One region of the Trichococcus shcherbakoviae genome, then DNA from elsewhere that is predicted to be linked to it. Evidence: a T-box and tRNA genes for the amino acid it is inferred to sense, from the RefSeq annotation. Region 1 holds a T-box; the other holds one or more tRNA genes.
What was found. The T-box of region 1 lies ahead of ACKPBX_RS12650 (valine--tRNA ligase). A T-box ahead of a tRNA ligase gene usually reads a tRNA of that ligase, here a tRNA-Val.

Region 1 (3,420 bases):
CTCTGGAAAATCATCCGGCTTACCCAGAAGAAGATGATGTCATACCCTGTCACCAAAGTGCTTGTAGGGAAATAACGTTTGAAGTCTTCCGCATCTTCATCCGGCCAGCCCATCGTCGAGAACGGCCAAAGCGCTGAACTGAACCATGTATCCAGAACATCCTCATCCTGCGTCCAGTTTTCGCTGTCGCTCGGGGCTTCCATGCCTACGTACATTTCGCCGGTTTCTTTATGATACCAAGCCGGGATTTGATGTCCCCACCATAATTGGCGAGAAATGACCCAGTCATGGACGTTGCCCATCCAAGTCAGGAAAGTATTCTCAAATCGTTCAGGATAGAAGGAAACTTTTTCTTCTGAGGATTGATTTTCGACCGCACGCTCAGCCAATGGTTGCATTTTGACGAACCATTGCGTCGAGATGCGCGGTTCCACAATAACGTTTGTCCGTTCCGAATGTCCGACGCTGTGGGTCATTTCCTCAACTTTGACCAAATAGCCCAGTTCTTCCATATCTTTTATGATCGCTTTGCGCGCTGCAAAACGGTCCATTCCTGCATATTTTCCGGCTGCTTCGTTCATCGTCGCATCATCGTTCATGACGTTCACTTGCGGCAAATCATGGCGCAAACCGACTTCAAAGTCGTTCGGGTCATGCGCCGGCGTGATCTTGACGACGCCGGTCCCGAAGTCCATCTCAACATAATCATCAGCGATGACCGGGATTTCCCGATTCACCAGCGGCAACGTCACAGTCTTGCCGATGAACTGCTGATATCTTGCATCTTCCGGATGAACCGCGATGGCAGTATCGCCCAACATGGTTTCGGGACGGGTAGTCGCCAACTCCAGGTAGCCTGAACCATCCGTCATCGGATAGCGGAAATGATAGAAGGCTCCCTGAACGTCTTTATGGATGACTTCAATGTCGGATAATGCGGTCTTCGCTTTGGGATCCCAGTTGATGATGTAGGCGCCGCGGTAGATCAAGTCTTTTTCGTACAAGCCGACGAAGACTTTGCGGACCGCATCCGACAGTCCTTCATCCAGCGTGAATCGCTCACGGTCATAATCAACGGAAATGCCCATTTTTCCCCACTGTTCTCGGATAACGCTAGCGTAATCCTCTTTCCATTCCCAAACTTTGTCGACAAAGGCTTCACGGCCCAGGTCATAGCGGGTAAGGCCATCCTCGGCTAATTTCGCTTCAACCTTGGCTTGGGTGGCGATGCCGGCGTGGTCCATCCCAGGCAACCACAGCGTATCGAATCCTTGCATGCGTTTTTGGCGGATCAACATATCCTGCAGCGTCACATCCCAGGCATGGCCCAAGTGCAATCTGCCGGTTACGTTCGGAGGCGGAATCACGATCGAATACGGTTTTTTGCTCTTGTCGCCGCTGGGCTTGAACAGCCCTGCTTCCACCCATTTTTGATATTTCCCAGCTTCTACTTGTTGGGGTTGATACTTTGTCGGCATTGCGTCTGCTTTAGACATTCAGCCACTTCCTCTCTCTTTTACATTGATTTGTTGCGAAAAAAAAACGCCCTGCATACGAATATGCAGGACGATATGAATCGCGGTACCACCTAAATTACAGGAATCGGATCCCTGTCTCTCTTTTTGATAACGGAGAATACTCCGAGCTGCGCTACCCAGTCCGCAGACCTTCACGCAACTTGCTCACAAGCTACTTCACTTCCCTTCCCCAAAAAAGCTTTCACCAAACGCTTTTCTCTCTTGTGTGGTTCCGGGTAAGCTACTCTTCTTGATCGACGCTTATTTATACTTCACTAGTTTAGCACCTTTTGATTAAAATCTCAATGCGATTAAAGTAATTTTTTTGCAGCTGCCAAGGCTGCTGCTTCATCTGGTTCCGTCGCGATTTCAGGGACGATCTCCATGTAGGACAGGACGCCCTCTTTGTCGATGACGAATACGCTGCGGGCCAACTTGTTGCCCATATGAGGCACCTTCAGTCCGTAGGCTTCGCCAAATTCGCCGTTGTCGTCATGCAGCATCTGCATATCGATGCCGCTTGCCGAGCACCAGTTGATCAATTCTTCTTTTGTATTTTTCGAAACCGATAACAACGTCAATCCTTCGACATTCGCTGCCGTCTCGTTGAATTTGCGTGTTTGTTTGTCGCAGACGCTCGTGTTGATGTCCGGGAATACGCTGATCAGAACAACCGAACCGCGCAAATCATCCAAAGATACCTTTTCGTCTTTTGTGTTGTACAACGAAAATGCCGGTGCCTTCTCCCCAACAACAGGCTGAGTCCCTAAAACCTCAATAATTTCACCTTTTAATGTCACTTGCATGAAAACATTCCCCCTTATCCGATAATACTCTCATTATACAGATAAGCGGTGATTTATGGTAAGGATACGCTCTCGCAGGGAGAGTTACAGCAGATCCGAAAAGAGCGCCTCGTCTTGGCTGGCGGTATCCTCTCGGCCTGTTATGCTTGATATGACAATGCCTGCGACTGCGCGTGCCACGAGCGGTTCCACATCAAGGATCGCTTCAAAACGTCTGGCCTTGTCCAAATGCGGTTTTGTTTTGGGTGAGGGTGGCGCAAAAATCGTGCAGCAGTCCTCGAACGGTTGTACCGACAAATCAAATGTATCGATTTTCTGCGCCAAATCGATGATTTCCAATTTGTCCATCGTTGCGACAGGCCGAATGATCGGCGTCGTTGTGACATCATTGATGGCAATCATGCTCTCCAGCGTCTGGGAAGCGACTTGGGCCAAAGATTCCCCATTAAAGATGGCCAGCCCTTTGCGTTCGGCTCTGATGGCATCGGTGATCCGCAGCATCATCCGGCGCGTGATCGTCATCAGATAATCCGCCGGCACTTTCTCTTTGATTTCTTCCTGGATTTCCGTGAACGGCACTTCGATGAACTGGATTTCACCGCCGAATTTAGTCAATTTGGCAGTCAAATCTTTGGCTTTCTGCAACGCTTGCGGACTTGTGTAAGGCGGACTGTGGAAGTGCACTGCCTCAATCTTAACGCCGCGTTTCATGGCGAGATAACCGGCCACCGGCGAATCGATGCCTCCGGAAAGCATAAGCATGCCTCTGCCGCTGGAACCGACAGGCAATCCGCCAGCCCCTTGATAGGTTTGCGTACTGAGCATGATGCCGCTGGTCTTGATGTCTACGCGCACAAGGATGTCCGGCTGCTTCATCTTGACCGAAATACCAGGGAAAGCATCCAGTACAGTTGCCCCCAGCTCGGCATTCATGAAGGTCGTGTCATGCTCGTAGGAATGATCCGAACGACGCGTAGCTATCTTGAATGTCTTTCCGGCCGTCTCCATTTTGGCAAGCAACTCCACCAAAACCCGTTTCACTTCATCGAGATCATGCGAAACCAGATATACCGGTGAATAGTTTTGGATGCCGAAAA
Region 2 (3,420 bases), 1.4 Mb from region 1:
TCTATCCGTTCCATCTATTGCTGTTGGAACTAGTAAAAATGATCGTATCCGCGTAATGGAGGTCTGAATATAAATGAGAATCAACAAAAATTGGCGCTGCGCTTTCATCGGCATCCTGACGGGTGCGGTGCTGTCCGCTTGCTCCGGCTCGGATGAACAGACGGAAACAGAGGAGTCGGAGAGCGCTACGACAAGTTCGGCTGTCGAAGCGGTGGATTCAGCAGAGACGGCCTCGAGTGAAACATCGAATGAAGAGGAAACAGCTGTAGTCCAGCCGGAAAATCCGGAACCGTTGACGTATGAAGGGGATCTGGAGCTTCCTGTCAACGGGGCGACAGGCTATGCTTCAGTCCGGATGGATCTGAAGGCGACTGCGGATGCCGGATCCGAAACGATTTCGGAATTGGAGGCGGGCACCGCTTTTGAGGTGCTGGAGGAGGTTGGCGATTGGTGGTATGTCCGGACCGCTACTGAATCGGGATGGGTGCAGCATCTTTATTGTTTCATCAATCTTCCGGATGTAATCCCCTCCATCATCTACGACAATACCAACACGTACGCATCCAAGTTCGTTTCTTCCGGAAAAACGATCCCAGGCATAACCGGGGAGGCGCTTTACGACGGGAAAGCATACAATATGCGGCTGGGAAAAGTGTCCGATATCGTGCCGGTGCTTTACAGTATGTCGAAGAAAATCCATTTGGCGCAGCAAGCAGCTTTGGAGGAGGGGAATACTTTGGTCATCTATGAGGGGTACCGTCCATTTTTTGCCCAAAAGCTGACAGTGGATGCTTTGACAACCTTGGCTGCGGCCGATTCGGAAGTGATGGCGGGGATCAATACTTACCCTTGGAACACGAACTGGTTCATTGCGACAAGCGTTTCGAATCACCAAATGGGCTATGCCATCGATGTCACATTGGCGAAAATAACCGAACAGCAGGAAATCGTCATCGGCGACTATGCTGCGACCGCTATAACGGGCTACACGGAGTACACGATGCCGACCACTATCCATGAATTGAGCATGGCCTCGGCTACATTCACCGGACCGGTCAAATCCAGTTCCCCGACCGCCTGGCTCCAAGCCACCTTGGCAGATACGATGAATGAGGCAGCCATCCTCCTGCAGCGCTACTGCACGGACGCCGGTCTTACTCCACTGGCTTCGGAATGGTGGCATTTCAATGATTTGGATGCGCGTTTTTCCACTGAGGGGAACAGCAGCAAAGGCGAATACCTTTTGGATGCAACCATGAGCGAGGCACCGGAAGCGGCAGAATGATGGACAGGCAATTGAAAAAATAAAAAAAGAGGCACGATCGAATTTCTCGATTGTGCCTCTTTACTGTTTTGTGCTGAAACTTGATGGTCCCTACTGGGATTGAACCAGCGACCCCTACCATGTCAAGGTAGTGCTCTCCCGCTGAGCTAAGGAACCGTTAAACAGATGAATCACCTGCTCGTATATTTGATTATAACATATTTGCGTGAGAAGTGAAGAGGGGAAATTAAAAAAATGAGGAACGAATAAGGCATGCATTCCATCAGACAACAAGGTATACTGGAAAAGGATAATTGAAAAGGAAAATTTGGAGGCATAATATGGACAACAATGATATATTGATCCGCTTGCGCTATGCGCTGGACATCAAGGATGCAGATATGGTGGAAGTGTTCCGCTTGGGCGGACTTGAATTGACGAAGGAAGCAGTACAAAAGATGTTGCTGAAATCGAAAAAAGATGAAGCAACGGATACTGCCGGGGCTACAGCCCCATCGGAAGACGATCAACTGGCTTGCGACAATGCGACACTGGAATCGTTCTTGAACGGACTAATCACTTCCCAACGCGGCAAAGCGCAAGCGAAGCCCGGCGAAACGGAACTAAAGCCGGAATTTGTGCTGAACAACGGGAACGTCAACAATCTGCTGCTGAAGAAAGTCAAGATCGCGCTGACTTTGACAAACGAAGACATGCTTGAAATCCTGGAATCGGCTGGAGTCACCGTGTCAAAAAGCGAACTGAGCGCGGTCCTGCGCAAAGAAGGGCACCGCAATTACAAGCCTTGCGGCGACCGCTATGCACGGAATTTCCTGAAAGGATTGGCGCTGCGCTACCGCGGATAAGCTGTATTTTAGCCCGCCAGTCGCTTTTGGCGGGCTATTCCGGTCCCTCAAAATCCTGCATTAAAAACAAAAACATGATTCCCCGCAAAGGAGAATCATGTTTTTTGTCATTTCGAGTACAGCAGGAAAGCTTTCGGAACCGGCGCGCTGAAGCGGACGAGCTCACCGGTCGCAGGATGGATGAAAGCGAGTGTGGTAGCGTGCAGCCCCAAACGCTTCATCGGATTGCTGTAGGCACCGTATTTCTTATCTCCGGCAACCGGATGGCCCAAGGATTCCATTTGGACGCGGATCTGATTCTTCCGGCCGGTCTCCAATTGCACCTCCAAGAGCGAATATTCCTTGTTTGCGCGAATCTTGCGGTAATGGGTCACGGCATGCTGGCCGCCGTTGTCTTTCGGACTGGAATGGACCTTCATGGCTTTGCTCTCGGTCAGCCACGAGGAAATCGTGCCTGCATCCTTCTTGATTTCGCCCTCGACCAGAGCGGTATAGATGCGTTCTTTGACGATTTCTTTCCAATTATTTTGCAGCTTTTCTTTCAGCTCTTCGGATTTTGCGAACAGCATGACGCCGGAGGTATCACGGTCCAGACGATGTACGACAAAAATTCGGTTCGCTTTATTGTCTTCTTTAACATATTGGCTCAATTGGCGGTAAGCGGTCGGTTCCTTTGGATCGTCCGTTGCCATCGACAACAGGCCGGCATCCTTATTGATCACGATGATCGATTCATCTTCAAACAGGATCTTGAGGCCTGAAAGGGACGTTTTTTTGATGGCTTCTTTATTCGCCAAAATGCCGACAATCTGTCCGGGTTCCAGGGGGTGGTTGTGTTTGGTGATGGCCTTGCCGTCGACAGTCACTTGTCCGCGGGTAAGAATCGATTTGACCGAATTGCGGCTTTGCTTGCTGAGGATCTGCAGCAAAAATGGCAACAATTCGCTTGGTTCGGTCACGGGATATTGCGTAACCCCTTTGGTGGACGGGCTTTTTTGGGGTCCTATCGCCTTGTCCTGGCGATTGCGTTTATTAGTGATGGGTTTCTTTTGGTTTGTTTTTTTCATCTGATTCGCTCCTGACTCTGTTCGCCGCTTGATTGTAGCGGTTGTCTCTTCTGAAGTATAACAGAAAACCGGGCATCCATCCCGCATAATCAGGACAAAAACGCAGCAAGTGGCATATAATTAAAACAGAAGAACCAAAAGGAAGCGAGGGAGCAGGCATGGACCATATCAGCATCATCGGCGCCAAGGAAGGCAATCTGAAGAACATCACAGTGGACTTTCC

Region 2: it encodes a tRNA-Val, which carries the amino acid that the T-box ahead of ACKPBX_RS12650 (valine--tRNA ligase) is inferred to sense. The anticodon was not compared.

The regions. Positions count from the first base shown of each region.
Region 1 covers NZ_OY762653.1:2,669,080-2,672,499, reverse strand. The annotation lists gene ACKPBX_RS12650 (valine--tRNA ligase) at 1-1,496, opposite strand, end outside; T-box leader at 1,560-1,784, opposite strand; gene tpx (thiol peroxidase) at 1,829-2,323, opposite strand; gene thiI (tRNA uracil 4-sulfurtransferase ThiI) at 2,408-3,420, opposite strand, start outside.
Region 2 covers NZ_OY762653.1:1,223,281-1,226,700, reverse strand. The annotation lists gene ACKPBX_RS05645 (TraX family protein) at 1-56, shown strand, start outside; gene ACKPBX_RS05640 (SH3 domain-containing protein) at 74-1,285, shown strand; tRNA gene ACKPBX_RS05635 (tRNA-Val) at 1,370-1,441, opposite strand; gene ACKPBX_RS05630 (YehS family protein) at 1,606-2,130, shown strand; gene ACKPBX_RS05625 (RluA family pseudouridine synthase) at 2,238-3,197, opposite strand; gene ACKPBX_RS05620 (ATP-binding cassette domain-containing protein) at 3,356-3,420, shown strand, end outside.